One region of the Pseudomonas nanhaiensis genome, then DNA from elsewhere that is predicted to be linked to it. Evidence: riboswitches for the same ligand, from Rfam matches in the RefSeq annotation. Region 1 holds a riboswitch; each other region holds the start of a gene.
What was found. Region 1 has a riboswitch for cobalamin ahead of btuB (TonB-dependent vitamin B12 receptor). Riboswitches for the same ligand answer to the same signal wherever they lie in the genome.
Positions count from the first base shown of each region.

Region 2: linked by a shared signal. The riboswitch ahead of KEM63_RS15170 (TonB-dependent receptor domain-containing protein) and the one ahead of btuB (TonB-dependent vitamin B12 receptor) in region 1 are both predicted to bind cobalamin.
Region 3: linked by a shared signal. The riboswitch ahead of KEM63_RS01490 (cobaltochelatase subunit CobN) and the one ahead of btuB (TonB-dependent vitamin B12 receptor) in region 1 are both predicted to bind cobalamin.

Region 1 is NZ_CP073751.1:2,164,079-2,167,352, reverse strand. It holds gene fdhF (formate dehydrogenase subunit alpha) at 1-740, opposite strand, end outside; gene cadR (Cd(II)/Pb(II)-responsive transcriptional regulator) at 1,033-1,485, opposite strand; cobalamin riboswitch at 1,608-1,852, shown strand; gene btuB (TonB-dependent vitamin B12 receptor) at 1,966-3,274, shown strand, end outside.
Region 2 is NZ_CP073751.1:3,307,533-3,310,806, reverse strand. It holds gene KEM63_RS15170 (TonB-dependent receptor domain-containing protein) at 1-1,484, opposite strand, end outside; cobalamin riboswitch at 1,590-1,784, opposite strand; gene dxs (1-deoxy-D-xylulose-5-phosphate synthase) at 1,814-3,274, opposite strand, start outside.
Region 3 is NZ_CP073751.1:320,059-323,332, forward strand. It holds gene ligD (DNA ligase D) at 1-1,106, shown strand, start outside; gene KEM63_RS01480 (DUF2188 domain-containing protein) at 1,127-1,351, shown strand; gene KEM63_RS01485 (hypothetical protein) at 1,377-1,550, opposite strand; cobalamin riboswitch at 1,593-1,725, shown strand; gene KEM63_RS01490 (cobaltochelatase subunit CobN) at 1,808-3,274, shown strand, end outside.

The sequences.
Region 1 (3,274 bases):
GCAGTGATCGGCTTGGCGCTGATCGTGCGTTCGACGGTCTTGACCATGTCGATCATCGGACGCTTCACCTCCTGGGGAATGGACGTGAAGGGGCCCGCATCGGGCTGCATGGTCTTTTCCATCAGCGCATTGCAGGGACACACGGTCACGCAATGCCCGCAACTCACGCAGCTTGATCCCTCGATGGTGTCGCCGCCATCCCACAGCACGCGCGGACGCTCCATGGTGAAGTCGATGCTCAGCGTTTCGTTCACCTCGACATTCTGGCAGGCCTCGACGCAGCGTCCGCAGAGGATGCACTGGTCGGGATCGTAGGTATAGAACGGGTTGGAATGGTCCTTCTCGTGCGGCGTGCGCTGGAATTCATAACGCTGAATCGGAATGTCCATGCTCACGACCGTGTCGTGAAGGGTGCAGTCGTTGTTGTTCTCGCAGACGGTGCAATACAGCTCATGCTTGGCGAGCAGACGGTCCATCCCTTCGCCGCGTGCGGTCTGCGCCTGGCCGGTGCTGGAGAGCGCCAGCCCCTCGGAGGTTTTCAAGGTGCAGCCGCGCTGCAGCTCGCCATCGACCAGCACCCAGCAGGTATCGCAGGTCTGCAACGGTCCCAGAGACGGGTGATAGCAGACATGCGGCAGATCGATGCCGTGTTCGCCGAGGAATTCGACCAGAGGCTGATCCGCTTTGCCGGTCAGTGTCTGTCCGTCGTAGATAATCGTGCAGTCTGTCGCTTTGCTCATCAGGGCACCTGTTATGGGGCCTGGTGCTCATCCGGCTTGGACCTTCCTGGCATCCTGCGCCTTCTTCGAAGCGCTCTGGCAACAGATGGTGAGGTCGCACCATCGCGAACGAACCACTGCTCCCGCCGGCGAACCGGCGTTGCCAAACGAGCGAACCCTGGCCATCTGGTCTAGGACGACGTTTTGGTGGTCTCGCTTTCGGATTGGGACTGGTATGGGAAAGATTCGTTCACGGCTACCGGACCGGTTTCCGCCTGCTGCCGGCTGCAGCGTCCCCGCGCAGCCTGAGCGCCTAGCGATGAGGGTGGCTGCGGCCGACATGGCTGCCGTCGGACTCCGACGGCGTCAGCGCACCAGTGGTTTTCAATTGCCCAAGGATTGCGCAGTGGTCGATGTCCTGCGAGCCGGCACATCGATCCCGTAGCTGAGCCAGCTGAGCCTGCAGTTGATGGAGGGCATCGATGCGTGTCTGCACATGGCGCATGTGCTCGTCGATCAGACTGTTCACCGAATCACAGCTCTCGCTCGGCTGGTCACGCAGGGACAGCAAGCGTCTGATCTCCTCCAGCGTCATGTCCAGAGAGCGGCAGTTGCGAATGAACGTCAGCCGCTCTACATGTTCGCGCCCGTAGATTCGATAGTTGTTCGCCAGGCGGGACGGGGCAGGGACCAACCCCTCACGCTCGTAGTAACGAATGGTTTCTACCGGGCACGCCGTGACGGCGGCCAACTCTCCGATCCTCATGACGCGACTCCTGACAGACTGTCCCGTTTCATGGTGACGACTGGCAGGCGTTGTGGCAAATCCGCTATCCGCAATGCACCGCCGAACCGCAATCTCCGTTGACGCCTTGTTACAAAACTTCTAACCTTGCGCCTGCTTCAGGTGCCCGCCAATGATTCGGTGGGTGAAACTGGGAAGCCGGTACGCTCGATGAGCAAACCCGGCGCTGCCCCCGCAACGGTATACAAGTGCCGCCAGCCATCTGGCCGGCAGCGATCGCTCAGACCACTGTGCCTCGGCATGGGAAGGTGCAATCGCCGAATCGACGATCCATGTGATGGATCATTCACTTGTGAGCCCGGAGACCGGCCTGACGCTTTCACAGCAGAGCGGCGGGCTTCTGCGGGTGTGCGGCTCGCGTGCCGTCTGCCAGCGTTGTTCGCCCCTGCATTACCAACAGCAGGGTCGTGCGGGTAGGCACGACGGAGCAGCCAGACACCAATGAATACTCTTCTTTCCGCCTCGGTCGCCGCGGCCATCTTCGCTATTTCCACGTCATCCGTAGCAAACCCCTATCGCCTCGACGATCAGGTGGTCACGGCCACCCGAACCACTCAGAGCACCACCCCCGGTATCGCCGCGACCAGTGTGATCGGCCGTTACGAAATCGAGCGTCTGCAGGCCAACAATGTGCCGGATCTTCTGCGCCGGGTACCCGGACTCAGCCTGACAAACACGGGCGGCGCGGGCAAGAATACGACGGTCAGCATTCGAGGCAGCAACAGCAACCACGTACTGGTACTGATCGACGGCGTGCGCACGGGATCGGCCACAACCGGTGATGCGGCCTGGCAGAACCTGCCGGTCGAGCTGATCGAACGCATCGAAGTTGTGCGAGGGCCGCGCTCCAGTCTGTACGGTTCGGAAGCGATCGGTGGCGTCATCCAGATATTCACCCGACGCGGTGAACAGGACGGCGTCACGCCCTATGCATCGATCACCGCCGGCAGCCACAACCATCACGCCGGCAGTGCGGGTGTGTCGGGCGGACAGGGCAGCGCCTGGTACAACCTTGGCGTCAGCAGCCTGGATACGCGTGGCATTGATGCGCGGCCGGGCTCACCTGCACCGGAGCCGGACCATGACGGGTATCGCGAATTGTCGGCCAGCCTCAACGGCGGCTATCGCTTCGACAGCGGTCTGGCGCTGGATGGCTATCTTACCGAAGTGCGCTCGCACAACGACTTCGATTCCGGCCGCCTCGCCAATGCCGATAACGTGCTCAAGACCTATGGAGCGCGAGCAGCCTTTGCTCCGCTCGAGCCCTGGCAGGTCACGTTGCAGGCAGGGCGCAGCGAGGACAAGCTCGATACCTTCAATGGCAGTGTGTTCAACACACGCATCGATACCCGTCGCGACAGCTTCGGTTGGCAGAACGACCTGCAGGTCGGCACGGATCAGTTGCTGACCCTCGGCTACGATTATCTCGAGGATTCGGTCAACGGCACCACGGACTTCCGTGAAGACAGCCGGGACAACCACGGCGTGTATGCCCAATACCTCGCCGACTTCGGCCGCCATAGCTGGCAACTAGGCGTACGCAGCGACGACAACCAGGAGCATGGCCGCCACAATACCGGCAGTATCGGCTATGGGTTTGCCGTCAACCGCGCCATTCAGGCGACCGCCAGCTATGGCACCGCCTACAAGGCGCCCACCTTCAACCAACTCTACCATCCCATCAACGGCAACCCCGGTATCACTGACGAGACCTCTCGCAACGTCGAGGTGGGCCTGAACGGGAATCATG
Region 2 (3,274 bases), 1.1 Mb from region 1:
CCGCGCTCGCGGGGATCCAGCCAGGCCGCGGAGGCGGCGGTTTCCCAGCCGAGCACATCCATCCCCACACTCAGTTCCAGTCCGTGAATTCTCGCCTCTGAGATGTTCTGCGCCACATAGAACGGGTCGAGGAGAATCATGTCGTCGATGTCAGTCCGAAAGGCAGCCACCTGCAGGTCGGCGTGGTCCAGTTGGCCGCGCCATTGCAGTTCGTAGCTCTTGGAACGCTCGGGGTTCAGTAGTGGGTTGGCGCCAAAGGCCGTGTAGAGGTCGTTGAAGGTCGGAGCTCGGAAGCCTTCGCCATAGGAAGCCACCAGGCTCTGGCCGTCAGCAATCGGCAAGATCAGTGCGGCATTGCGTGTGTTGGCATGGCCGAACTGTTCGTTGTCATCGTGCCTCCAACCGAGCTCCACGCCGAGGCGATCGCCGCCGAACCGGTATTGCACGAAGGCAGCCTGATTGTAACGCTCGGTCCGGGTGAAGCTCGAGTTGCTGTGCAGGCGGTCCTCGCACCAATCCAGGCCAGCCTGCAGCTGGTGCGCGTCCCTCAGCTTCAAGGTATTCAGCCAGCTGGCCGAATCGCGGTAGGTGTTGTACGTGTATGTCGCGAGATCATAGCGGCTGTCGCGCTTGTCTTCGGCATGACCGGCCTCGAGGCGTGTCGTCCAGAGCGGATTGGCCTGCCATTGCAGATGGGTCGACGCAGTGCTCAGCCGGAAATCGTCTTCTGGATTGCCAAAGAGGTCGTACTCGGTGTTGCCCGATTGTTCAGCTAAACGGACGCCCAGCTCAACGGCGTCGGTCACCCAATGATCGACGCTCAGGTTGTAAGCCTCGTTGCGGTAGCCGTCGCGATCCTGGTCCCCGCCCTGATTGTGGCGCGTGCGGTCGAAGCCGGCGGTCTCGCTCAAGGTTGCGCCGATGTCGAATGTCGTGCGCGCGTCGCCGCCGGAGAGCCCCAGGCTGCGCACATAGGTCTGATTGCTGCCGATACCCAGCTTCAATCTGGGCTGCAGGCCCGGGGTACCCCGACGGGTGAATATCTGAATTACACCGCCGATCGCATCCGAACCATAGATCGCCGAGCGCGGCCCGCGGATGACCTCGATGCGCTCGATGTTCTCGATATTCAAAAACTCCAGGCTGGGCTGGCCGGCCGATGCACTACCGATGCGCTGGCCATCCACCAGCACCAGGCTTTGCGTCGCGCTGGTGCCGCGCATCGACAGGGTGGTCAGGCTGCCCAATCCACCGTTGGTGGTGATTGATACGCCAGGGATGCGCCGTAGCAGCTCGGCCACGGATCGGGGCTGCAGTCGTTCGATATCGGCGCGGGTAAACACGTTGCTGGCAGCGGCAGTGCTGCCGGCTGGCTGGGGCTGCCGCGAGGCAGTGATAATGCTGTCGCTCAGGGCGAGGGGGCCGGCCGCGAGCGCGCCGGTCGGCAGAAGCAGGGCAGGTAGCAGAAACAACGACTTGTTCATGAATATCCTCAAAAGCAGCTTTTGAGGAGGGCGAAAGTCGGCCAGGCTTGAGGTTCGAAGGGAATCGGCCGCACGCCTGCGCTGACCGGTGGCGCCCTCCGCGTCACCTCAGCAATCATCAGGGCCGGTCTCCGGGCTCACGACATCGAGCGGGCCGCCTTCCCATGCTGAAGCACAGTGGCTGATGGCGCGCTCTGCAGGCCTGGCCTGCGGTCGTTTACCGTTGCGGGGGCAGCGTCGGAGTTGCACCGACTTCCCGTTTCACCCGGCATAACCGGGCACCCTGCGATTGAAAAGCCGACGGACTTTATTGGTTCGGCGCGATGGGGTCAAGCCTGCCTGATCGTCGGTTCACCAGACAGTGCCAGCCGAGCGCGTACTGCCTTCTCGATACCGGGGGCGTCAAGACCGCATTCAACCAGCATTTCCGATGGCTTGGCGTGTTCGACGTAGATGTCTGGAAGTCCGAGGTTGAGAACGGGCTTGCTGATGCCTTCGGCAAGCAGCCACTCGTTCACCGCGCTGCCGGCACCACCCATGACGGCATTTTCCTCGACGGTAACCAGCAGGTCGTGGTCCTCTGCCAGCTGGCGAAGTAGATCGGTATCCAGCGGCTTGATAAAGCGCATGTTGGCCACGGTGGCGTCCAGCGAGGCGGCAGCGGTCAGTGCGTTGGCGTGCAAGGTGCCGAAGCAGAGCATGGCGACCGCGCTACCCTGGCGGGTAATCACACCCTTGCCGATTGGCAACGGTTCGAGCGACGGGTCGATTGCTGCGCCCGGGCCGATGCCGCGCGGATAGCGGACAGCGGCCGGACCGGAAAACAGGAAGCCGGTGCTGAGCATCTGCCGCGTTTCGTTTTCATCGGCCGGGGCCATGATGACCATGTTGGGCAGGCACCGCAGGTACGACAGATCGAAACTGCCCGCATGGGTCGGCCCATCTTCGCCGACCAGGCCCGCACGGTCGATGGCGAACAGGACATCGAGATTCTGCACTGCGACGTCATGCACCAGTTGATCGTAGGCACGTTGCAGGAAGGTCGAATAGATCGCCACAACCGGCTTCATGCCTTCGCAGGCCATGCCTGCCGCCAGGGTCACTGCATGCTGCTCGGCGATGGCAACGTCGAAGTAGCGGTCCGGAAAGCGTTCGCTGAAGGCGATCAGGTCGGAGCCTTCCTTCATCGCCGGGGTGATCCCGACCAGGCGTTTGTCCTGTGCAGCCATGTCGCACAGCCATTGACCGAAAACGTTGGAGTATTTCGGTTTGCTGGCGCTTGCCGGTGTCGCCGGAGCGGGTTTGGGCTCCAGCTTGGTAATCGCGTGATAGCCGATAGGATCGGCTTCAGCCGGAGAAAAGCCCCGGCCCTTCTGGGTGATCACATGTAGAAACTGCGGCCCCTTGAGCTTGCGCATGTTCTTCAGCGTGGTCACCAGAGTCGGCAGATCGTGCCCATCGATAGGACCGATGTAGTTCCAGCCCAGCTCCTCGAACATGGTCCCCGGCACCAGCATGCCCTTGGCATGTTCTTCGGTGCGCCGTACCAGCTCCCAGGCCTGGGGAATCTTCGACAGGACCTTCTTGCTGCCCTCGCGAACATGCGAGTAGGTGCGGCTGGAGAGAATCTTGGCCAGATAGTTGGACAGACCACCAACGTTGCGCGAGATGGACATGTCATTGTCGTTGAGGACCACCAGCATGTCCGGCTCGACGTCGGAGGCATGATTGAGCGCTTCGAACGCCATGCCGGCAGTCAGTGCGCCATCGCCGATGACCGCGACCGTGCG
Region 3 (3,274 bases), 1.8 Mb from region 1:
AGGGAGTTGATGCGCGAGGCGTTCATTGGCTGAAGCCGAAGCTGCTGGCGGAAGTCTCGTACGCCGAGATGACCAAGGATGGCAGTGTGCGGCACGCTGTATTCCAGGGGCTGCGAGACGACAAGCCGGCGACGGATATCGTCGCCGAAAAGCCAGCCGCGGCGCCGCAGGGCGGTGCCCGGGGCGGGTCCGCCAAGCAGACCGGCAAGGCGGCTGGCAACGCCGGACCGAATCTGCGCATCACCCACCCCGACCGCGTGATCGATGCCAGTAGCGGGACCACCAAGCTGCAGCTGGCGGAGTACTACGCCCGGGTCGCCGGCTGGATACTGCCCCATCTGCAGAATCGCCCTGTAGCGCTGGTCCGCGCCCCCGAGGGCCTCGCTGGCGAGCTGTTCTTCCAGAAGAACGCCGACCGTCTGGCCATCCCCGGCATCGAAACCATGGGCAAGGAATATTCCGGCCAGCCGGTGATGATGGTCAACAACGCTGAGGCGCTGATCGGCGCGGTGCAGATGGGCACCATCGAATTCCACACCTGGAATGCAACGTCCGCGGATCTGGAACGGCCCGATCGCTTCATCCTCGACCTTGATCCCGATCCGGCGCTGCCGTGGAAGGCGATGGTCGAAGCGACCCAGCTGACACTGGCAGTGCTCGACGAGCTGGGGCTGCAGTCGTTTGCCAAGACCAGCGGCGGCAAGGGTATCCACCTGGTGGTCCCGCTCACCCCGTCTGCCGGATGGAGCGAGGTGAAAAGCTTCAGCCAGGCCATCGTCAAACATATGGCCAAGCTGCTTCCCGAACGGTTTTCTGCGGTGTCAGGGCCGAAGAATCGCGTCGGACGCATCTTCATCGACTATCTGCGCAACAGCCAGGGTGCCACCACCATCGGCCCCTTCGCCGCGCGCACCCGTGAAGGCATGCCGGTATCGGTGCCCATCTTCCGCGAGGAGATTACCGAGATCCCGAGCGCCAACCTCTGGACTGTCCATAACCTGCACGAACGGCTCGAGGAGCTGGATGATGATCCCTGGGCCGGCTATGCCGAAGTTGAGCAGACCATTACTGCCGAGATGCGCGAACGTCTCGGTTTGAAACGTTGACCCCAACGAGGAGTACGCTCATGCAGAACTATCACGTCACCCCGACCGACAATGGCTGGCAGCTGATCAAGGAAGGCGCATCGAGGCCGGCAAGGCGCGCGCAAACCAAAAAGGAGATGCTGACGCTGATGAAGGAATTCATGGAAGGCAAGACTGGCTCGGTGAAGATTCATCTGCAGGACGGGAGCATCCAGGAAGAGCGGACCTATCCGCGCAGCGCCGACCCGGCCCGTAGCGAAGGTTGAAGCGCGCCTGGCCCGAACCTACCGGTCAGGTTCGGGTCACACCCTGTGAATCCCCCTTTTTCAGGAGCGTCGCATGCTTAAATTTCTCGCCAGTACGGTCGGTATCATCTTCCTCATCGGCCTGTTGGTCATCATTGGCCTGCTCATGCTGATTTTCTGATTGCTGCCCACCGAATCTGACCGCGTGCTTGATTCCCACGTGTGCCCTGCGTATGGTGCTTCGCTTGCCACGCTTTGACGCGCGGCACATGGAGTGCGTGGTGCCCGTTCCGACGGGTTAAATTGGAAGACAGTCGAATGCTGTCGCTGCCCCCGCAACGGTAGGGTCGTCCCGGACGACCGAGCCCGATACAGCCCACACTCCCTCAGGTTAGGTTGCGGTGGGCGACTTCCCGATGGATTGCAGAACATGCGTCTTCTGCTGTCGTCGGTAGCCCACGTCATGACGGAGTGGGCATGCGACACCATCGAATTTTCTTGCTGCTGTTTCTCTTCGGCCTCTTCTGGCCGGCTCTGGGTCACGCCCGGATCAACGCCATTGTTTCCCAGTACAGCGCTGCCGAGTTTGCGGCGGCCGCTGCAAGCTTCGCTGACTCCGGGGCCCAGGTCCCGATCAGCGCCCGGACGCCGGAGCAGCTTGCAGAGCTCAGTGACGCCGAAATCCAGCGCTGGCTGAACGATGGCACGCAGGTGCTGGCGGTCGGTCTGTTCGGCCCGGAAACCGAACGCCTGCACACCTTGTTGCAGCGCTGGCCGGGGAAGGATCTTTTCATAATGCACAGCGAGCAGCGCCTGGTGGCGCTCTCCCGCAGCGCTGGCGCTCCGACGTTCGATAATGCCGATCAGGCGCGGCTGCTGGGAGCGCAGAAGCCGGGCAATGATCTGTCGAAGTGGGTCGCGGATATGCAGCGCGCGCATCCGCAGCAGGCCGAGTGGATCCAGGCGCGCAGCTACTGGCTGGCAGGCGGCAGCGACAATATCGCCCGGCTGCTGGGTTGGCTTGCCGCGCGCAGCGAGCCCCGGGTGAACGTCGCGGCACCTGTAGCGCGCCCGCCATGGCGTTTCTACCAGGCCGGCGCGATCCGCGACCTCGAAGAACTGCAATGGAGCGATGGCCGCAGCGTGGCGATCATAGATCACAGCCGCGCCGATCGCAGCGGCGACCGAGAACTCAACGACCAGCTCTGTAAGGCATTGGCGGACCGCAAGCTGGGCTGCGTCAGCGTGTTTGCTGACTGGGGTGAAGGCACGGTATCGGCGCTCAAGTGGCTGGTCGAGCGGAAACAGGCGCCGCTGGCCGCCGTGGTGGTGCTGCAGGATTTCGTCATGGGCGGCGGCGAAGGCCGCGAAGAAGCCAGCAGGCTTCTGGCCCGGCTCGATGTGCCGGTGATCAAGGGCTTGCGTCTGGATGATCGGGATGAGCAGGCCTGGCAGCTCTCCACTGACGGGATCGGGCGCGACAAGGTGCATTACCAGCTGGCGCTGCCGGAACTGCAGGGCGCCAGCCAGCCGCTGGCGCTGGCCACCTGGCAATCTGCGCGCGAAGATCCGGTCAGCGGTATCCGCTACGGCTTCAGCGTTCCGATCGCCGAACGGGTCGAGGCACTGGCCGATCGGGTTCGCGGCTGGCAGCGCCTGCAGGACACCGACAATGCCAGCAAGCGGGTCGGCATCATCTATTACAACCATCCGCCTGGCCGCCACAATATCGGTGCGGACAATCTCGACGTACCCCAATCACTGCTGGAAATACTTCGTCGCCTGCAGGCCGAGGGGTACGCTACCGGTCCGCTGCCCGCGTCGGCCGATGCCCTGCTCGACCTGCTGCAGGAGCGTGGGGTCAACCTGCCTGAACACAACGACGCGCTGGCCGAGATGGCGCAACACATTCAACGCGTCAGTGGCGAGAGTTACCGTGACTGG